DNA from 3 places in the Dyadobacter sp. HNCC25DJ183 genome. Region 3 is predicted to be linked to each of the others. Evidence: riboswitches for the same ligand, from Rfam matches in the RefSeq annotation. Region 3 holds a riboswitch; each other region holds the start of a gene.

Region 1 (7,508 bases), on a different contig from region 3:
GGATTCTCCTGCCAGCGAAGCCTGCAATTCATCTGCACTTTCCTGTATCCACGAAAAACGATCCCCGTCAGGCCGCGCATTTGCATCGAACCTGTACAATAAGGATTCGAAAAAATCGTCCGGCTTTTTTGTATAATCCGGTGAAGCGGTGATGTGGTCATTCCAGTAGTACCAGTACTTCATATTGGCGTAAATCCATTCGTTGGTCTGCGTTTCCGTAGCAGGATCAACGTTTTTTTCACGACAACCATTAAAAAGCGCACCTGTGAGCAGGAGGATCAGGAGGTATTTAGTTTTCATAATGCGTTGTTAAATGCGAGGAAAACTTCTTTGATAATGTCACAAGCCTGGTTCATTTGTTTTTCATTGATCACCAGCGGGGGTGCAAAACGAATTTTGTTGCCGTGGGTAGGTTTACATAGCAAGCCTTTTTCCATCATTTTATAACAAAGTTCCATTCCGGTAGTACCTTCTTCACCATCACGAATTACAATCGCATTCAGAAGCCCCTTTCCTCTAACGCTTTCAATCAGAGAACATTGTTGTTGTAAATCCTGCATTCTTCTTCTGAAAAGAGAACCCATTCTGTCCGCATTTTCAGCCAGGTTTTCATTTTCTACCACTTCCATGGCAGCGATGGTCACAGCACAAGCCAGCGGGTTACCGCCGTAAGTAGAGCCGTGCTCGCCTGGCGCGATCGTGAGCATAATTTCATCGTCGGCAAATGCAGCTGAAACCGGCATTACACCACCTGAAAGCGCTTTTCCCAGAACCAGTATATCCGGTTTTACACCTTCCCAGTCACAGGCAAGTCGCTTCCCTGTTCGCCCGATGCCGGTTTGCACTTCGTCAGCTATGAAAAGCACATTGTATTGGGTACACAAATCACGCACTCCTTTCAGATAACCTGCTTTTGGTACTACCACGCCGGCTTCTCCCTGGATCGGCTCAACCATAAAACCGGCTACATTAGGATCGCTTTTGAAAATAGATTCCAATGCATCCAGATCATCGTAAGGAATGATTTCATAACCCGGCAAAAACGGCCCGTAATCATCGGTGCTGGAAGGATCGGTTGAAGATGAAATAGCGGCCAGTGTCCTCCCCCAGAAGTTACCCGAAGCATAAACTGTTTTGGCTTTTCCAGGCTCGATTCCTTTTACTTTATATGCCCATTTCCGGGTAAGTTTCAATGCGGTTTCGCCGCCTTCCACGCCCGAATTCATCATTAAAACCTTATCATACCCAAAGTACTCGCACAGGTACTTTTCACATTCTCCCAAACGGTCGTTGTAAAATGCACGCGAAGTAAGGGTCAGTTTCTGTGCCTGCGAGATCAATGCATTGATGATATGCGGATGGCAATGCCCCTGGCTGACGGCACTATACGCAGAGAGAAAATCGAGGTACTGTCTGCCTTCCACATCCCAGACATGCACGCCTGATCCTCTTTCCAGCACGACAGGCATTGGTTTGTAGTTATGAGCGCCATAGCGGTATTCGAGCTCTATTGCCTGCTGTGAGCTGCTGATCGTGTCTGTATAGTCTGAGATTTTTTCCATCGTTATATTGTCTTTTCTATCTTACGTAAAAATAGAGAAAAGCATTGAGGGAATCAGTGATTTTACAGTAAGCCTTATAATCTTATATTTGTAAAAGATCACAAAATCAAAGATCATGAAAGCGCACTATAATCCAGATTATCAAAACATCCTGACTCGCATATTTATTCCCGTACAGGAATGGAACTCCCTCAAGTCCGAACCTTCTGACATTGAAAGTGCAGGAGCATATCAAATTCCTGACTGGCAAAAAAAGATCGTCCTGAATAGAATGGAAGCATTTGATGCCGGACTGGAAGATTCGCTGGATTTGGAAGAAGCCATGAGAGAGATTGAAAAGGATCTTTAATGTACAGAATTCAGATTCCACGCTCTGCCCGGCGTGATATCAGGGAAGCTGCACAATGGTATGATAAACAGCAACCCGGCTTGGGCAGGCGATTCACACACTTGGTCAAAAGAAAACTCGAATTTATAGGTAGCAATCCCTACTTATATGAAATTCGATATAAAAATGCCCGTGTGGCTCGGATACCAATCTTTCCCTTTAACATACATTTTAGGATTGACGAAGTAAAAAAAAAGCGTCGTCGCTTTCGCTATTTTTCATACAAGTCTGAATCTCGATAGACTGGAATCCAGAAAAGAATAGCACTGTCTTCGCTTGAAACGTCAATTTCGCTCAGTACTTTTGCAACCATAATCTCAAAGGGGTGCCCTACCTGACGGGCTGAGATCATACCCATAAACCTGATCCGGGTAATGCCGGCGTAGGAAGAGAAAGCTGGAATAATCCATTGCTTCTAAGTTTCATTTATTGTTTTAAACCAAGATAGGTGGCCCCTGCCTGTTGTAACTATTTATCTCGCAATGCGAAACGTTACTACCTATCTGCTTATGCTGATTTTCAGCGTGGCTTTTTGTACCAATACCTTTGCACAACGCACCATTTCCGGTCGCGTTACCGACGCCGAAGACGGCAAGCCGCTCCCCGGAGCGACCATCGTCGCTTCCGATATAAGAGGTACCAACTCCGACCAGAACGGAAACTTCTCCCTCCGCAACATCTCGGAGAACGTCGGCCAGATCGAAGTCTCTTACATTGGCTACCAAAGTATTCAAATCCAGTTAACGGGACAAAATCAGCTGGAAGTCAAGCTGGTCCGCAGCACTTACCAGGCCGATGAGGTAGTGATCAATGCAACCCGCGTGAATGAAAAAAGCGCCATGGCATTTACGAATGTGAGCGCCGCGGCTATCGACAAGCAAAATCTTGGTCAGGATTTACCGGTATTACTCAACTTTACCCCTTCGCTGGTAAGTACAAGCGACGCGGGCGCAGGTGTGGGTTACACCGGAATCAGGATCCGCGGCTCTGATGCAACGCGCATCAATGTGACCGTCAACGGAATACCTTATAATGATGCTGAAAGCCAGGGCGTTTTTTGGGTGAATATGCCCGACTTTGCCTCGTCCGTGAGCAGCATTCAGATCCAGCGCGGCGTAGGTACCTCTACCAATGGAGCCGCTTCTTTTGGCGCAACCGTCAATATCAACACCAATGCATTGCGTAAAGAAGCTTATGCCGAGCTGAACAATGCTTACGGATCTTTCAATACTTTCAAAAACACATTGAAAGTGGGTACCGGCTTGATCAAAGATAAATTCACATTTGACGCGCGGCTTTCCCGTGTTTCGTCGGACGGTTTTGTGGACCGCGCTGCTTCTGAGCTGCATTCCTATTATTTGTCAGGTGGTTATTTTGGCAAGAAAAGTTTTGTGCGGGTGAATGTATTTTCGGGAAAAGAGCGGACGTACCAGTCGTGGAACGGGGTACCAGAAGCTAAGTTGCGCGGAAATCGCGAGGGAATCTTAGGCTATATCGACAGAAACGGGTTGGACGAAGCAGATGCCCAAAACCTGCTCAACTCCGACAACCGCACTTACAATTCATATACTTACAAAAACGAGGTGGATAACTACCGCCAGGACCATTATCAGATTGTTTCTTCGCATAACCTGAGCGACAAATGGAACTTCAACCTGAATGCATTTCTGGTAAGAGGTTTGGGATATTACGAACAGTACCGGGAAGGTGATGATTACGCGAACTATAACTTGCCCAATGTAGTAATCGGCCCGGACACGCTGGAAAGCACCGATCTGATCCGCAGACGCTGGCTTGACAATTACTTTTACGGAACTACCTTTTCACTGGATTATAACAGTTTCAAAAAGCTGACTGCCAGCATCGGCGGTGGCTGGAATAAATACGATGGTGACCATTACGGACAGATTATCTGGGCGAGAAATGCGGGAAATATCGAAAATGAGCATCGGTATTATTACAGTCAGGGAATCAAAAAGGATTTCAATGTTTATGGAAAACTGTATTACCAGTTTACCGACAAACTCAATGCGTTTGCAGATCTGCAATTCAGGACTGTAAGTCACGCCATTCATGGAACAGACAATGACCAGGTCCAACTGGCGGTTGATCAATCGTACTCTTTTTTCAATCCAAAAGCTGGCTTAACTTACCAGATTGCGGACCAAAGCAGTGTTTATGCCTCTTACAGTATTGGTAACCGCGAGCCGAACCGCGACGATCTTACAAACACAACCGCCGTTTTATTTCCAAAAAATGAAAGTCTCCAAAATGTGGAAGCGGGTTTCCGGACACAGCAGGGAAAATGGGCTTTTGCGGCCAACTATTATTTAATGCATTACAAAAATCAGCTGGTACTCACCGGGCAGATCAATGACGTCGGCAATTCAATCCGCGTGAATGTTCCGAAAAGTTACCGTACAGGAATAGAGCTGGAAGGCGCAGTGGCTTTCAACCGCTTTTTGAAATGGAATGTAAATGCAACTTTCAGCCGGAACAAAATCGATAATTTCACCGAGTATGTGGTTGATTATGATAATGGAGGCTACCAAACCATAAATCATGGAAAGTCTGACATTTCTTTCTCGCCAAATGTAATCGCCGGAAGTCAGTTGACTTATTCAATCTACAAAAACGTGGAGCTCGCATTACTGACGAAGTATGTAGGGAAGCAATATCTCGACAATACCTCCACAGAAAGCCGGAGATTGGATGCCTATTTTACGAATGATGTGCGTTTATCGTGGACGATCAAACCGAAATGGGCGAATGAAATTGCATTCAACCTGCTTGTCAACAACATCCTGGCTGAACAATATGAATCCAATGGCTACACCTACGGCTACATCGCCGGAGGCGCATTAACACAAGAAAATTTCTACTTCCCGCAAGCCGGCAGAAACTTTCTGGTAGGGGTCAATTTTAGGTTTTGATTTCGACTTTCTGGCTACCTTTGCCGCATGGAACTCAAAAATGACCTTTTACTCCGTGCGGCGCGGGGCGAGAAAACGGAGCGGACGCCGGTTTGGATGATGCGCCAGGCTGGCCGGATTTTGGCTGAATATCGGGCTGTCAGAGAAAAAGCCGGCAGCTTCATCAAGCTTGCTACTACACCGGAACTGGCAGCCGAAGTAACATTGCAACCGGTTGATTTACTCGGCGTTGATGCGGCTATCATATTTTCAGATATTCTCGTAATCCCCGAAGCAATGGGGCTGCCTTATGAAATGGCCGAGCAGCGCGGACCGGTTTTCCCGGCAACCGTGCATTCCATGCAGGATCTTGCAAAGCTGCATATCGCCGAGCCTGAAACAGATCTGAAATATGTGCTGGATGCTATCAAAATCACCAAGCAGGGACTGGAAAATCGGGTTCCGTTGATAGGTTTCGCAGGAGCGCCATTTACGATTTTCTGTTATATGACAGAAGGAAAAGGCTCCAAGACGTTTTCTGTCGCCAAAAAGCATTTATACGCAGATCCTGAATTCTCGCACGCATTACTTCAAAAAATAACAGACAGCACCATTGCTTACCTGAAAGCGCAGGTTGCAGCAGGTGCCAATCTCGTGCAGCTATTTGATTCCTGGGCGGGCATTCTTTCGCCTGAGCAGTACCGCGTCTTCTCACTTCCCTATATCAAGCAGATTTGCGACGCGATTAACGAAGTACCAGTTACTGTTTTTGCCAAAGGTGCATTCTTTGCAAGAAAAGAGATCAGCGAACTGAGCTGCGATGTGGTGGGGCTCGACTGGAATATGGATATCCGTGAATCGCGTGAACTGATCCCGAACAAAACGCTGCAAGGAAATCTGGATCCCTGCGTATTATATGCTTCGTACGATCAGATCAGGATTGAGGTGAAGAAAATGCTGGAACAGTTTGGCACACAGAGATACATTGCCAACCTAGGCCACGGCGTTTATCCCGATACTGATCCTGATAAGGTAAGATGCTTCATTGAATCCGTTAAAGAATATTCAAGCCTGTAATGACAGTACCAAAAACCAAATGCGTTTTCCTTGACCGCGACGGCGTGCTCAATGAAGATTGTCCGGACTATATGTACAATCTCGACGAGCTGGTGATTCCGGAAGGTGTACCGGAAGCTTTGAACCTGCTGAAAAATGCGGGCTATCTGCTGATTGTGGTAACGAACCAGGCCGGAATTGCAAAAGGGCTGTACGGACCTGAAAACGTGTACGCGATTCACGAAGCGATGCAGCAGGCTTCCGGAAATGTACTGGACGATCTGTACTTTTCTCCCTATCACCCACAATATTCCGGCGCTTCACTATCGAGAAAGCCGGGCTCGCTGATGCTGGAAAAGGCAATCGGTAAGTACAACATTGACCCTGAACAATCCTGGATGATCGGTGACCGTGACAGGGATATGCAGGCTGGAAAAAATGCGGGAGTGAGAACAATTCACATTGTTCCTGAAAATGAAAGATCGGAGGGTGATTATGCGGCTGTTAATTTATTAGAAGCAGCCAAAATCATATTGAAAGCCGGAAACTAGGCTTTTACTATCGGAGCAGCTTGCGGCGCTTTCTGGATTGAGCCGTAAGCCGGGCAAGCATGCTTGGTGCAGGCAGAAGCTGCCAATGTTCCGCAAATAGCGAAAAGTACCAGTATCTTCTTCATTTTTCTGTTCGTATAAGATTTTGTCACCGTAAAAATATAAAAAAAGTTCTTTGAACGAGCGTTACTATCTGACTAATAACGAACTCATCCAAAGAACTTTATATTAAGCGGTTAAATTTTTGTTTCAACCAATTCTTCCTCTACTACTTCGGCCAGCGCTGCCGGTGCATCTTCCTTGCCATCATTATTATTGATCTGGCTCGTAAAAGGCTCTTCTTTAAAGCCCAGAATCCGAAGCATTGAATCGCTGTTTTGTTCTTCTGCGAAAACACGCGTTGTAATCTTGCCATCTTCATCCTTATCCACCAAAACGTGTTTTGGCGCCGGGATTAGACAGTGCTGGATTCCGCCGTAGCCTCCCAGAGATTCCTGGTAAGCGCCAGTATGGAAAAATCCGATGTATTGTTTTTCGGTTTCTTCTTCAAAAATCGGCATGTACAGATCGGCGCTGTGCATTTCACTGTTGTAGAAATCCTGCGAATCACAAGTAAGTCCGCCTAGGTTCACCTTCTGGTACGGACTGTCCCAGTTGTTGATCGGGAGCATGATATACTTCTGGTTCATACCCCACGAATCTGGTAGCTGAGTGATGAATGATCCATTGATCATGTACCAAAGCTCTTTATCGTTTTGCAGCTTTTTGTCGATGATTTCATAAATCACCGCGCCACTCTCGCCTACTGTATAGCTTCCGAATTCCGTAAATATATGCGGAACGGGAACGTTGTTCTTGTTGCAGATCCACTGGATGTTTTCAATGATCTCGTCGATCATCTGCTGATAATCGTAGTTGGATTGCAGGGAAGTCTGAATAGGTAACCCGCCGCCGATATCGATAGAATCAAGCTCAGGGCAGATTTTCTGCATTTCGCAGTATTTGAACATAAACCGGGTAAGCTCACTCCAGTAGTATG
Region 2 (7,508 bases), on a different contig from region 3:
GGAGTTGCATAAAGCGGGCTTAATCCGAGGTATGATAGATCCCATTGCGCTGCCTCGATCAAATCGGCTTCACTTTCAACCGAAAGCCCGATGATCTTGCTGGCGGGCAGCATTTGATTCAGGATTTCGTAGGGCATATCACTTTGTCCCACGTGCACACCGTCTGCATCGGCTGCAAGGGCAACATCTACCCGATCATTGATGATCAGCGGTACATTATAGGGTTGCAAAACTTCCTTCAACCTTTTGGCACGTTCGATAAAGGCACGCGTAGAGAGCGTTTTCTCCCGCAGCTGCACCATTGTAACTCCACCTTGTACCGCTTCTTCCACTACCCAGTACAAATCGCGTCCCATACAGGCGGCCTCGTCTGTGACCAGGTAAAGCTGTACGTTTTCTTCAGGTGCATTCATTGTTTTTATTATGATTCAGAAAATTTGATCCTGGCCAGCTCAGCCAGGTGTGCCGGCGTAATATCTGACAAGCAATCCAGAAAAGCAATCTGGAAAGAGCCGGGCAACTTTGCATGGCGGTAAGCAAGTTCGCCGCAAACGCCCATTGTTGCTGCAGCAGAAACAGCTGCTTCAAAAGGATCGGCAGCAATCGCCGCATAGGCGCCTGCGATCGCAGAGGCGGAGCAGCCCATTCCGGTTACTTTCGTCATCAACGCGACGCCGTTGGAAATGTAGGCAGTTTGTTCTCCTTTAACGATGATATCGGTGGCGCCGCTCACACTGACGACGCAGCCAAACTGACGGCTCAATGCGCGCGCTGCTTCGAAGCTGTCCATAGAACTGGCGGTACTGTCGACGCCTTTCGTTCGGATGTTAGCGCCTGCCAATGCGAGTATTTCAGACCCGTTTCCGCGGATAATGGCAGGAGATGCGAGTTCCAGTAATTCTGTAAGAGTTTGATTCCGGTAGCCGGTAGCGCCTGCACCCACGGGGTCCAGCACAATGGGTTTGTTCAGTTCGGAAGCCTTTCGGATCGCCAGTTTCATACCTGCCACCCACGGTGCCGATAAGGTACCGATATTCACAACGAGCGCGCCGGCGATCGACACCATTTCTTCCACTTCCTCAACTGCATGCGCCATTACCGGCGATGCACCTGCTGCCAGCAATGCATTGGCTGTATAGTTCATCACCACGAAATTGGTAATGTTGTGCACGAGCGGCGCAGTATTCCTCAGCTGAGTGAGATTTTGTTCAAGATGAAAGTCCATAGCACGGTGTTTGTTAAAAAACGAATGGGCAAATGGAGGGAGCGGCCGCGCATTGGCGGGCTTTTTGTAAGGTATTGCAGATCACATGATCGCGCACGCTTTTTCCTACGACAGTACCAACTGTTTCAGGTTCAAAGGGTATAAATCTCAGTCCTTATTTTGGACACCCCCAAAGCCATTCTTATTTACGAAAGTAGTAGTTTTAAGGAGTTATTAAAAAACAATTCTCAACCAATCACCAACCCGATTTCGCATTTACAATAACCCAAATATGATCAAAGCAGCAATTTTTGACATGGACGGCCTCCTGATCGACTCAGAGCCAATGTGGCACCAGGCGGCCCATGAAGTAATGAAAAAAGTAAATTTTGAAATTACTGACGCACTTAAACTCCAGACCACAGGTTTGTCGATCAAGCTTTTCCTTGATTTTTGTCACAAAATCCAACCCTGGAACACCCCTTCATTCGAAGAGCTTGAAAAAGAGATCCTGGAAAAGGCACATACGCTGATCCTCAACAATGCAAAGGCAATGCCTGGCGCGATTGAACTGCTCAAAACGCTTAAAGCCGAAGGTTTGAAGCTGGCAGTAGCTTCCGCTTCACACATGGACCTGATCGAAGGCGTACTGGAAAGATTGAATATCACGGAATACTTTGATACCTGGCATTCAGGAGAGCTCGAAGAATTCACCAAACCACACCCGGCTGTGTACCTGACCACCGCCAAAAAACTGGGCGTACTGCCGGAAGAATGCATTGCATTTGAAGATTCTCACGCCGGGCTGCGGTCGGCGCATGCTGCGGGAATGGTGACCATTTCGGTTCCTGCTGCGGAAGTTTTCAAAGATCCGAAATTTGATATGGCGCATTATAAAATCAGCTCGCTGGAAAAATATATATTGAGCGAAATGTCGGGTGTTCCGCAGAACATTCTTGAAAATTAACCCTCCTACCCCGGCCCTACAAAATGATCGGACTTCGGCACTTTAGTATTATGATCATGATCAGGATAGCGATCATTATCCTGAGCGTGATTGCTCTAGCGTGGCTTGCTGCCAGGCATACCAATGAAATGCTCGTGTATGTGCTCGGAACCATTTTCATATTTGTGCAGGCTTCACTATTGTATCAGTATGTAACCAATGTAAACAGGAAGCTCACCTATTTCCTGGAATCGGTACGGTACTCTGACTTTACGATCAATTTCAGGTCGGACAATAAGATGGGGCGTACTTTCAAGGAGCTCAACCAGCAGTTCAATGAGGTATTGCACGCATTTCGTCAGGCAAGGGCAGAAAAGGAAGCGAACCTTCAATACCTGAATACCATTGTGCAGCATATCGGTACGGGGTTGATCACTTTTGACAGTACGGGGCAGGTGAACCTGATCAACAATGCAGCTTTGCGCATGCTCGGTATTTACCGGCTACACCAGCTTGTGGAGCTGAAAGACAAGCATCCGCGCCTTTACGAGCTGCTTTCCAACCTGAACAGCGGCGTGCGGGAATTGTACCGTACTCCGTCAGACCAACCTCTTGCATTGCAGGGTGCGGCGATCCAGCTGCGCGGTATGTGGGTCAGGATTGTGGTTTTACAAAATATTCAAACTGAATTACAGCAGCAGGAAGTTGAATCCTGGCAAAACTTGACGCGCGTTTTACGCCACGAGATCATGAATTCCATGACGCCGATCGTATCGCTGGTAGGTACCATGCGATTGATTGTGAATGAAGATATTGAAAAATCGACCAGCGACCAGGAGGCAGTTAATGACTTGAAAGAGGCATTATCTACGCTCGAAAAACGCAGCAAGGGTATGATGCAGTTTGTAAATGCTTACCGCGATTTTACAACGCTGCCCAAACCTGTTTTCGCCAGCCACAGTGTTGCAGAGCTTTTGCAGGAAGTGTTGCAGCTGCTCCAGACAGACCTCACCAAGTCGGGTGTTTTATGGAAACTTTCTGTGAAGCCGGAGAACCTGATGGTCAAAGCCGATGCAGATCAGATCCAGCAGGTTTTAATTAACCTCGTCAAAAATGCTTCGGAGGCTTTTTCGGCCCAAACCGACCGGCTCATCACACTCACCGCCTACCAGACCGACAATACCGTGATGATCGAGGTAGCTGATAATGGGGACGGTATCGAACCAGAGGCGATCGAGAACATTTTCATTCCTTTTTACACAACCAAAAAGACTGGATCAGGTATTGGATTAAGTCTTTCGCGCCAAATTTTACAGCAGCATAACGGTCAGCTCAATGTGACTTCCGAGGTGGGAAAAGGGACTACTTTCACACTCATTATTTAACCGGACGCCGCGCCATTTACTTCCAACCATTTACAGGTTTTGCAGGTCTTTCAGAAAACTAAATGTGGTTTATAATGAAAAAGCTTCTCTTCCTGATCGCCGGTTTAGTCACTATCCTTTCCTGCCAGGATAATTCCATCAATAAAGACGAGTACATCTCGTACAAGGAAACGATTACGATTAACAATGTACCGAAGGCTACCCTGACTTTCTTTGCTTACGAAGACAGCCGCTGTCCCGAAGGCGCAAATTGTGTTTGGGCGGGCAATGCGCAGGTAGACCTGCTGTTATCGGGCGTGACGACAGAAGGTGGGATCAGTGAGCACGTCAAGATGTGTCTCGGAGATTGCAGATTTTTCCGGAAAGACAGCACTAACACGCCTTTTGTATTGACGGATACACTTGACAAAAACTTCGCCGGCCAGCAATACAGATTCATACTTTCAGCACTGGAGCCCGGACCTTCGCTCGACAGCATGCGTCAGAAAGAAGTTCACCGGATCAAGCTGAAAGTAGAAAAACTATAAAGTTACTGAGCGGCTAGTTTACTCCGGCGGTATCCGTAGCTGAAATAGATCACCAGCCCGATCGCCAGCCAGATCACGAAGATCAGCCAGTTGGAAGAGCCTAGTTCGGTCATCAGGTACAGGTTTGTCAGGATACCTGCTACCGGCAGTATTGAAAAATTATGTTTGAAGCTCATCACTGATAAAACCGCCCAGGTAATCCAGAAAATAATCGTCAGCAGCTTGTGCTCGATGATTTCAGCGCCGGAAAGTGTGTCCCATTCTGCAACTACTTCCTGTCCGTATAACGCCAGACCAATTACTGCAATCACAAACAACAACCCGACAAGGTACTTTCCATTCAGGTAAGGTACCCTGAATTTAGATTGCGCCGAAATGCCTTTATGATCCAGGTAAAGAACGCCGCCGCAAACGAGAATGAATGCGAAGAATGTACCCACGCTGGTCAGGTCGACGAAGAAATCCATCTTGAAAAACAATGCAGGGATACCCACTACAAAGCCGGTAACAATCGTGGCAAATGAGGGTGTCTGGTATTTCGGGTGGATTTTGGAAAACCGTTTCCACAGCAAACCGTCGCGGCTCATGGTCATCCAGATCCTCGGCTGGCCCAGCTGGTACACCAGCAATGCGCTTGTAATTGCGATAACAGAACTCACTGATATAACCCCCGCCATGAAGTCGAGCCCGTTTTGCTGAAAAACAAATGCAAGCGGATCACTTACTTTCAGTTCTTTGTAATTGACCATCCCCGTCAGCACCAGTGTAATCAGTACATATAGAATGGTACAAATCACCAGACAGTAGATCATCGCCCGCGGCATATCGCGTTGCGGATTTTTACATTCTTCCGCGGTGGTGGAAATGGAGTCAAAACCTATAAATGCAAAAAAAACGGCGGCTACTCCGCTTAAAACACCCTTCGCTCCATTGGGTGCAAAAGGAGTCCAGTTCTCAGGTTTCACATAAAACGCACCTGCCAGGATCACCAGAAGCACTACTCCTATCTTCAACACCACCATAATATTGCTCGCTGTGCGCGACTCGCGGATACCAATGTAAACCAGCGCGGTGATCAGCAATGTAACCAGTCCGGCGGGCAGGTTAAGCATGATCGCAAAGTCGCCGATGCGTGGGGCAGTCTCGTAGGCAGAAGCAGCAAATTGTTCGTAGCTCGACAACTCCGCTGCTCCGGCAGTTTGCAGCTTGGTATATGCTTCAAACGCACTTTCCTGATTGATCGTGAGCCAGCCCGGCAGCGTAATCCCGAAACCTTTGAGCATACTCACAAAGTACTCCGACCACGAAATGGCGACGACCATATTGGACACCGCGTATTCGAGGATAAGCGCCCAGCCGATAATCCAGGCGAAGAGCTCGCCAAAAGCGACGTATGCGTACGTGTAGGCACTACCGGATACAGGAACCGTGCTTGCAAACTGTGCGTAAGACAATGCAGTGAATACACATGCAATTGCAGTGAAAACAAAAAGAAGTGAAACGGCGGGGCCGCCATTAAAGCTGGCCAGACCAATGGTACTGAAAATCCCTGCTCCCACGATTGCTGCAATTCCAAGCGATACCAGGTCCCTCACTCCCAGGATTTTTGCTAATCCACCTTCATTGGTATGTGCGTCTTTAAGAATTTGTTCAACCGTTTTTTTCCGGAATAGAGAAGAATTTTGTTTCATGCAGGAGCTGATTTACCTATATCGGAATGCGATAAGTTGGGCTAAAATAAAGATATTCTCAGCTCATCTGCGCACTTCATTGCAAATTTGTTTGAAATAGCCCCTTATTTCAGAAGAAAATTCTTGCTTTATAAATCAAACCGAAGAAGATTGTGTTCTCGATCTGATATTAGCTTACCCATTCCGCACCAGCCACATGAAACTGACCTTTACGTTCCTGCTTTTTGCATTCGTTGCCCCTTTTACATTCGCACAAAAAAACAAAGCTTACACCACCGCCCAGGCGCATTCACACAATGATTACACGCGCCGTAAACCCTTCTTCGATGCTTATGAACAGCAGTTCGGCTCTATCGAGGCGGATCTGTATCTTGTGCGGGACAGCCTTTACGTAGCGCATGAGATAAAGGAGATCAATCCCAAAAGAACATTCGCAGCGCTTTACCTTCAACCCATTCTGGAACAGGCTGGCAAAAACGGGGGTAAGATCTATCCCGGGGATATGCCCATGCAACTGCTCATCGACCTGAAAACGCCGGGCGAAGAAACCCTGGCCGCATTGATCAGGCAGCTGGAACCGCATAAAGCCATTTTTGCGCCCGAAGGTTCTGTCAAAATTGTGATCAGCGGAAATGTGCCTGATCCCGCCACATTCGAAAACTATCCCGCATTTATCTATTTCGACGGTCGGCCCGAAATTACCTATACGCCTGCGCAGCTGCGGAGAATCGGACTGATCAGTCAGGCATTCCAGAAATATTCGCGCTGGAATGGCGAAGGCCCGCTTCCGGAAAAAGAAAAGAAAAACCTGATGAAAATGATCAGCCAGGTTCACGATATGGGCAAAAAAGTAAGGATCTGGGCCACACCAGACAATATCAATTCCTGGCGCACGCTCATGTCCATGCATGTCGACTACCTGAACACCGACAAGGTCAGGAAAATGGGCGACTACCTGCGCAATGCCCCGAGATAGCTCCTGAACAACTAACCTGAACCCTATGACCTCCGTACAAAGTGCTGCTCTTAAAAAAGTTTTAAAGCCAATCCACCTTTGGGCGATCGCGGTCGGACTGGTTATCTCAGGTGAATATTTTGGCTGGAATTATGGTTGGGGAGTTTCAGGAACGATCGGTTTTCTGATCGCGACATTGGTGGTAACAGTGATGTACGTTACCTTCATTTTCAGCTTCACCGAGCTGACAACCTCCATTCCCCAGGCTGGCGGGCCGTTTTCGTACGCACACCGCGCATTTGGCTGGTGGGGCGGGCTGATAGCTGGCTATGCCACGCTGGTCGAGTTTCTGGTAACACCTACCGCCATCGCTTTTGCATTGGGCAGCTACTCCCACTTCCTGTACCCGCAGCTGGAAGTGCTGCACGTTGCATTTGCGTGTTACCTGATCTTCATTATGATCAATTTACTGGGGATAAAAGAATCGGCTACCTTTTCTCTGGTAGTAACCCTGCTCGCTGTTGCCGAGCTGTTGATCTACATCGGCATTATTGCCCCGCACTTTTCTTACGAGACTTACGTCACAGACCCGATGCCGTTTGGCTGGCCCGGCGTCTTTGCCGCACTTCCATTCGCGATCTGGTTTTACCTGGCGATTGAAGGCGTGGCAATGGTAGCCGAAGAAGTGGAAGATCCCAGGCGCACCATTTCGCGAGGCTACATTTATGGCATCCTTACGCTTGTGGTCCTTGCGCTGGCAGTGATGATCGTAACCGGCGGCATCGCTCCCTGGCAGTCGC
Region 3 (7,508 bases):
GCTGCCGAGGAGTGCGGCGCCATTGAAGCCCATTTGATATACAGCCTGCAATTTAGAGTCATTAATCCCGCCGATTGCGATTACTTCCCCTTTGAAACTGAGACGATCTAGCTTGAAATTCTCCGGCAATGCGGCGCGGTAATTCAGTTTTGAAATACTATCGAAAACCGGGCCTAAAAACGTATAGCTGAATGCATTGGATAACCATGCCAGTTCATCAGGATTGTGAATGGAAGTACTGAGTGTAAAGCCTCGTAATTTTTGATCTTGAAGCAATTCTTCTGTTTGCGCCAAACGAAGCTGCTCCGGAAAATGCAGCCTTTTAATACCAAACTCCTCTGCGAGTTCATGGTGCTGGTGCAATGCGATCTTTGGATAGTTGACAGGATTGATGTCACGCAGCAGTGAGGCGAGCTCTTCCCTGCTACAATCTGGTTTCCGCAAATGCAGCAGCTGCATTCCCTGATCAAACAGCGCATTGATCCGTGTTGCTTCGTCCTCAAAGAAGTCGGGCCGGGATATGATGATGATTTTCATACTTATAAATAGATCTCGCTGCCTTTCTGTGCAAACTCGCGGGCTTTCACCTGCATACCTTCTTCAATGTCTGCGCTGGTCAGCATCCCATTCTCTTCTGCATACTCGCGCACATCCTGGGTGATTTTCATCGAACAGAAGTTAGGGCCGCACATGGAACAGAAATGCGCGATTTTGGCACCTTCGGCAGGTAATGTTTCGTCGTGAAACTCGCGGGCTGTGTCGGGATCGAGGGAGAGGTTGAACTGGTCTGCCCACCGGAACTCAAACCGCGCCTTGCTCAATGCATTGTCGCGGTACTGTGCACCCGGGTGACCTTTGGCCAGATCCGCTGCGTGGGCGGCAATTTTGTAGGTGATCACTCCGTCTTTCACATCCTTTTTGTTGGGCAAGCCGAGGTGCTCTTTCGGCGTCACATAACAAAGCATGGCGGTACCAAACCAGCCGATCATCGCGGCGCCAATGGCGGAGGTAATATGATCGTAGCCGGGTGCAATGTCGGTAGTAAGCGGGCCCAAAGTGTAAAAAGGTGCTTCGCTGCAATGTTCCAGCTGCTTTTCCATATTTTCTTTGATCAAATGCATCGGCACGTGACCCGGACCTTCGATGATCGTCTGCACATCGTGCTTCCAGGCAATTTTGGTCAGCTCACCCAGTGTTTCCAACTCTGCAAATTGCGCGGCGTCATTTGCGTCGGCAATGCAGCCCGGCCGCAGTCCGTCGCCTAACGAGAAAGCCACGTCATACGCTTTCATGATCTCGCAGATCTCTTCAAAATGCGTGTACAGGAAGTTTTCCTTATGATGCGCCAGGCACCATTTGGCCATAATGGAACCTCCTCTTGACACAATACCCGTGATGCGCCTGGCGGTGAGCGGAATGTAGCGGAGCAAAACACCGGCATGGATCGTGAAATAATCCACTCCCTGTTCCGCCTGCTCGATCAGCGTGTCGCGGAACAGCTCCCACGTCAGGTCCTCCGCTTTGCCATTCACTTTTTCCAGCGCCTGGTAGATCGGCACGGTACCAATGGGCACAGGCGAGTTGCGGATGATCCACTCGCGCGTTTCATGGATATTCTTACCCGTTGACAGGTCCATGATCGTATCTGCACCCCAGCGGCACGCCCATACGGCTTTTTCCACTTCTTCCTCAATGCTCGACGAAACCGCAGAGTTACCAATGTTGGCATTGATCTTGACCAGGAAGTTGCGCCCGATGATCATCGGTTCGCTTTCGGGGTGGTTGATATTGGAGGGGATCACTGCCCGGCCTGCGGCAACTTCCTGTCTCACAAACTCGGGTGTAATGAAAGATTGAGGGGTATTTGCGCCAAAGCTCTGGCCGGGATGCTGGTGCGACAATGCACCTGCCCGCCCATTCATTTCACTAAAATGCTGGTCGATCCGCTGGTTTTCACGAATGGCGATGTACTCCATTTCCGCTGTGATAATCCCCTTTTTGGCATAGTGAAGCTGTGATACGTTGTGCCCGGACCTGGCGCGCAGCGGTTTGTTGACATGCGCAAACCGAAGATGGTCCAGCTGAACATCGGACAGCCGCTGCCGCCCATAGCTGGAAGATATCGTTTCAAGCTGCTCTACATCCTGCCGCGCGCGGATCCATTCCGACCTGAGTTGCGGCAGGCCTTTTTTTACATCAATGTCAATGTGCGGGTCGGTGAAAGGGCCGCTGGTATCGTATACGGTTACAGGCACATTGGGTTCCGTCGCGCCGGGCTTTCCGTGTATTCTGGTGTCGCTCAACGCAATTTCGCGCATTGCTACCGAAATGTTGTGCAGCTTGCCTGGCACATACACTTTACGCGAATTAGGAAAGGGGGTCCTCGTGATCACGCCGCTTTCAGGTGTTTTTTCAATTTTCATAACATACAGGATTGGACAAACCGCAGCTGGTACAGCGTGGTTCGGGTGAAGATTGGTAAACTGAATTTTGAGAAAACGGTCGGTTATCCTCCCTGAGTGGCTTTGATCAGGGTAATGCGGTCGTGAGGCTGCAGCGTGCGGCGCTCCCATTCAGACCTCGCCAGCACTGACTGGTTGATCGCTACGGCAACGCCTTTCAGGCTGTCGGGAAAGAGCCCGGATAATAGCTGATGCACCGAATAATGGTCGGGAATTTCGCGGGATTGATCGTTAACTGTGATTTCCATTCTGAAAAACGTTTTGTGAGAAAAACTTCAGGAATGGACCTTTATGGAAAGATTCATTGAGATACAATAGCAGTATCTCTTACTTTTCCCTTCGGCAGTACTAGCTGCATCAGGTTCAAAGGGTATTATCTCAGTCCGCATATCGGGACACCCCTAAAGTTTCGACAAAACTATCTGAAAATGCGGGTTATCAAAATTTTCAGAAAATAAAATGCCTGCCTGCAAACCGTTTCGAGCGAATGCAGCCGCCCATTTAACTAACTAAAAAGCTGAGGTAAAGCACACTAAACCCGGGCAGGCGACGAAATCGTATTCCACCAGAAATCACACAGCTGGCGGAAGAGCTGCATGGATTCTCTGAGGTTTTTTCCCTTCATCACAAATGCATTTGCCTGATGCGAATAACTTTCGCGGATATCGGCCGGGTTATCTGAAAAGCTGAAAACAACTACCGGCACAAAAGGCAGCTTATTAACCGAGTTTTTCATCGTACTCAGAAGATCAAGCCCCTGCTGTTTGGTAGGTAAGTACAGGTCGAGAATGATCATATCAATCGGAAACGGGGATACGTCGATGTTGTCGCGCAGGTACTCGCGTGCCGCGGTATCGTCGCTGAAACGTGTGAAATGTACATCAGGCAGGATCTTTCGCAAAGAAATATTCATCAGTTCCCAATGATCGTCGCTGTCTTCCACGATCAGGATGTTCTTGCCTTCCAGGTTTTCGGGCAGTGCAACTTCCTCCTGCACAGGATAACTGTTCAAAAACGAGACGCTTATCGACTCGGCAAGTTTGCTGTATGCATTGTAGGATACCGGCTTTGTGATATACGCATTGATCCCCTGGCAGTAGGCTTTGAAAATCAGGTCCTGATTGGAGGAAGTCGACAACATTACAATGGGCACGTGCCGGAGTTTGCTGCTGCTCCTGATCACGGACGAGGCTTCCAGACCGCTCATTCGCGGCATGTTCATATCCATGACAATCAATGCAGGCTCGTGCAGGCTGGTCCGGCGGTTCATCAGTTCAAGCAGCTCGACGCCGTCGTTTACTTCGATGATAGTGACGTCCTGCATCACCTGTTCAAGGGCTTCTTTAATGAGCATTCGATCATCCTCGTCATCATCAACAAGAAAGATAGATTTAGGGGTTTCGAGCGTGGGAATACCCGTCATGATGGTGGTTAATAGTTTTGTGATGTCGCGTAACAGACGCAAAAGTATCAAAAAAAGGGAATCTGGTGTAACTTCGGCTATCGGCTATCGGCTGTCGGCTGTCGGCTGTCGGCTATTGGCCGTTAGCTATTGGCTGTTAGTTATTGGCTGTTAACTGTCGGCTGTTGGCAGCGTAATCAAAAAAAGCCGAAGTATGATAGCCGAAAGCCGAAGTATTATAGCTAACAGCCAACAGCTAATAGCTAACAGCCAACAGCTAACAGCCAACAGCTAATAGCAACCAGCTCCCCATAAACATTCCCTCCTTTTTTATACATTTGAAAAATCAATCACTTTCAGTTTGAACCGGCTCTTGTCACTTCTGCTTTTTGGTCTGCTGCTGTATAATACAGCGGGCTATTCGGTTGTGTATTTGCTGGAAGAAACACCCGCAATGTCGGGCGCGGGTGGAAACTACGGCGGGCAGGATGATTTTGGCGGGGATATCGTGATCAAAGTGCCTGTAAATGTGCCTTATCAGGTCAGCTGGGACAATGCGGAGCCTGCCGAGGGTGAAATCCGGCACAAGGGACTGCATTACCAGATGAAGACCAAGCAGCTGATCAATGATACACTCTACGTACACTGCGAATTTGACCAGAATGCGCGTGACCGTTACACTGCATTAGTGTCGCGGATCCAGGATGAGATTGCAGGAGCGCGGCCGCAAAAGGGCGCTCATTCCGTCCTCCTAAAATCCTTCCTTAAAGATTATCTTGCCAATAACAGAAAGCACATTTTCTACATCCTGGAATGGATTCCGGCGGATGCGCAGATCAGTGACAATTATCTGCTTTCGGCAGGTAGCCCTTTTGCACCCCCTGTTTGTCCCCCTCCTAACCAGGCATAAGCCCCTTTTTCTTTTTACACAAAACATCCGGCAGACCAGGTAACATGGCGGCATTGCGCTCGCTTTGAGTTTCCGTGGCTGTCGTGCTAAAATCTCCTATTTGGCTTATTCCATTCAAACATGAAAAAATATATATACCTCGCGTTCGCATTGTTGTTTGCTTCTTTGGTTTCCTTCAATGCTCATTCACAAGGCTGTGTGGCGATCCGGAGCACCGGAAATGCCTGCATGCTCGCTCACGCAGACAGCACCGACCACCCGCAATGGGTTTTGACCACCAGTGCACGCTATTTTAAATCTTTCCGCCATTACTCAGGTACCACCGAGAACAAGGAGCGGCTCGTGCAGCATACCGAAGTGATTAACCATACTGCGTCGCTGGACATCAACCTGACACGGATTTTGAATGACCGCTGGTCCATTATGATCGACTTACCGATTATTTCCAATGCACGCTCCTCGCTTTATGAGCACGGTTTGATCAACGGCTCCAACAAATTCAATCAGCGCCACAGCATGCATTCTTTTGGTATCGGCGACTTGCGCGTGGCAGCTTACCGGTGGCTTTTTGATCCTAAAACAAGTGCACGCGGTAATGTGCAGCTGGGTTTGGGTATCAAGCTGCCAACCGGCGATTATAAATACGAGGACTACTGGTACAATGTGGGACCGAATGGAAGTAAGGAACTGCGCCCGGTAGACCAGTCCATTCAGCTGGGCGATGGCGGGACCGGCTTCACAGTGGAGGCAAATACCTATTATAACCTTACGCACAACTTCGGCGTGTACGGAAATTTCTATTACCTGATCAATCCGCGTGAGCAAAACGGGGTGAGAACTTACCGCGAGACGCTTTCTCCAAGACTTGCCAACGAGGCGATTATGAGTGTTCCTGACCAGTATATGGCCCGTGGTGGTGTCAGCTATGCGATCAACGGACTGGTACGCGGAATAACAGCGGCAGCCGGTGCCCGCCTCGAAGGTATTCCTGTGCACGATCTCGTGGGTGGAAGCGGTGATTTCCGCAGACCCGGATATGTGTGGAGCATTGAACCGAGTATCAGCTATTCTTCGGGTAAATTCGGCTTTTTTGTGAGTGTTCCGGTCGCATTATCCCGCAACCGCACGCAGAGCGTAACGGACAAAGCTTATTCAGCAGCCACGGGCACCTTTGCAAGAGGCGATGCTGCATTTGCCGATTACTCTGTGAATGCAGGGATTTCGTTTAAATTCTGATTTTACCAAAAACCATACAAAAGTGCCACGTGGTCAGAACCAGGTGGCACTTTTGTCTTAAATCGGCTTTACAACTATTTGGAAGCTTCTTTTTGCAGGATCTGGATGGAGCCGCCTGAACTGTATCCTGAAAATTGAATGAACACATGGTCGCCGGTTTTTCTCCTGATCGCATACACTCTCACGAGCGTGTTGGGATAATCGATCGATCCTTCTTCTCCGAAATAGCTGGCCTCGTCCTTGATCCTGTCCAGCTCTGACTGCGGCACTTTCCCACTGAAAATCAGTACACCGCCGGCAGCGATGATCTGCTCCCGATAGGTTTTTTCAAAATAAGGAAGCGACCATTCTTTTCCTTCCACGCTGGTCATAAATGCTTTGTAAACGTGACCCTCAACCGGGATCATCACTCCTTTATAAGGAAAAAACAGGCGATCAAACTCCCGTGTAAGTGGTTTGTTGAGCGTGGTGATGTTTGCCGGAAGCTTCAAAAAGGGGAATTCTCCCAGTTCTTTCTCGCTGAAGGGAATTTTTGACAAATCAAGGGAATCGGGTACCGTTTGCCCGTGATCTGCGACCGCTCCCGTGTGATTGAACGGCGCCTGCTCTGCCTGTGCAAAATGGACGTATGTGGCTAGTGACAAGGCATTTGATGCAAGAAATACTGCTGTTTTAATTTTCATGACGAATTGGCTAAGTAACTGTTTGAGGACAATTATAGATATTTTACATTCATTTTTTAATACGAATTGAATTTACATTATTGCAAAACAGAATTCCTGATCCTATTACTAACCACCAACCTTTTTCAACAATGGAAAATTTTACAACTTCTGAAACGCCGGATTCAAGAAGAGACTGGCTTAAAAAATCGGCTGCGATGGCGGCTGGCATATTGACGGGAACTGTGGCAATGGCCGCACCTGAGAAAAAGCCGGTTGTGACCAGAAGATTGCCTATCGCAGTTTCCAGCTACTCCTATTGGCCGCTGACAGGTACCAAGTACCCAATCGAGAAAGTGATCGAGCATGCTGCGAGGATTGGATTTGACGGCGTGGAAGTACTCCACCGCCAGATGACCGAAGATTCGGTGGCTTACCAGAACAAATTGAAGCGGCTTGCATTTGACAGCGGCCTCGCCATGCCCCTGCTATCCATTCACCAGAATTTCCTTCAACCTGATGTAGCAAAGCGGAAAGCGGATATCGAGCATACCTATAAATGCATCAATATAGCCTCGCAAATGGGTATTCCCTGCGTGCGCATGAACACGGGCTCCTGGGGTACCATCAAAAACAAACGCCAGACCGACTACTATACCCACGGTGTAGAGCCGCCGATCGAGGGATACACCGATGAAGACGGGATCAAATGGACGATCGACGGAATGGGCGAATGCCTGCAATATGCCGAGAAAGCAGGGATCGTACTTGCTCTGGAAAACCACTGGGGACTGTCTTCCAACATCGAGTACCTACTCAGAATGTACAATGCGCTG

What was found. Region 3 has a riboswitch for thiamine pyrophosphate ahead of thiS (sulfur carrier protein ThiS). Riboswitches for the same ligand answer to the same signal wherever they lie in the genome.
Region 1: it holds a riboswitch for thiamine pyrophosphate, as region 3 does, so the genes downstream of both, AC1XTG_RS15015 (TonB-dependent receptor) here and thiS (sulfur carrier protein ThiS) in region 3, are expected to answer to the same signal.
Region 2: it holds a riboswitch for thiamine pyrophosphate, as region 3 does, so the genes downstream of both, thiM (hydroxyethylthiazole kinase) here and thiS (sulfur carrier protein ThiS) in region 3, are expected to answer to the same signal.

The regions. Positions count from the first base shown of each region.
Region 1 is NZ_JBXHAP010000005.1:380,077-387,584, reverse strand. It holds gene AC1XTG_RS15030 (S41 family peptidase) at 1-300, opposite strand, end outside; gene rocD (ornithine--oxo-acid transaminase) at 297-1,562, opposite strand; gene AC1XTG_RS15020 (hypothetical protein) at 1,678-1,911, shown strand; TPP riboswitch at 2,262-2,356, shown strand; gene AC1XTG_RS15015 (TonB-dependent receptor) at 2,433-4,883, shown strand; gene hemE (uroporphyrinogen decarboxylase) at 4,911-5,939, shown strand; gene AC1XTG_RS15005 (D-glycero-alpha-D-manno-heptose-1,7-bisphosphate 7-phosphatase) at 5,939-6,469, shown strand; gene AC1XTG_RS15000 (hypothetical protein) at 6,466-6,594, opposite strand; gene AC1XTG_RS14995 (type III PLP-dependent enzyme domain-containing protein) at 6,706-7,508, opposite strand, start outside.
Region 2 is NZ_JBXHAP010000006.1:223,240-230,747, reverse strand. It holds gene thiE (thiamine phosphate synthase) at 1-413, opposite strand, end outside; gene thiM (hydroxyethylthiazole kinase) at 422-1,225, opposite strand; TPP riboswitch at 1,311-1,406, opposite strand; gene hxpB (hexitol phosphatase HxpB) at 1,497-2,171, shown strand; gene AC1XTG_RS16720 (sensor histidine kinase) at 2,222-3,535, shown strand; gene AC1XTG_RS16715 (hypothetical protein) at 3,610-4,062, shown strand; gene AC1XTG_RS16710 (amino acid permease) at 4,065-5,753, opposite strand; gene AC1XTG_RS16705 (phosphatidylinositol-specific phospholipase C/glycerophosphodiester phosphodiesterase family protein) at 5,950-6,729, shown strand; gene eat (ethanolamine permease) at 6,755-7,508, shown strand, end outside.
Region 3 is NZ_JBXHAP010000001.1:559,678-567,185, forward strand. It holds gene AC1XTG_RS02295 (thiamine phosphate synthase) at 1-537, opposite strand, end outside; gene thiC (phosphomethylpyrimidine synthase ThiC) at 540-2,423, opposite strand; gene thiS (sulfur carrier protein ThiS) at 2,507-2,710, opposite strand; TPP riboswitch at 2,780-2,875, opposite strand; gene AC1XTG_RS02310 (response regulator) at 2,995-3,885, opposite strand; gene AC1XTG_RS02315 (hypothetical protein) at 4,238-4,774, shown strand; gene AC1XTG_RS02320 (hypothetical protein) at 4,895-6,010, shown strand; gene AC1XTG_RS02325 (hypothetical protein) at 6,085-6,693, opposite strand; gene AC1XTG_RS02330 (sugar phosphate isomerase/epimerase family protein) at 6,825-7,508, shown strand, end outside.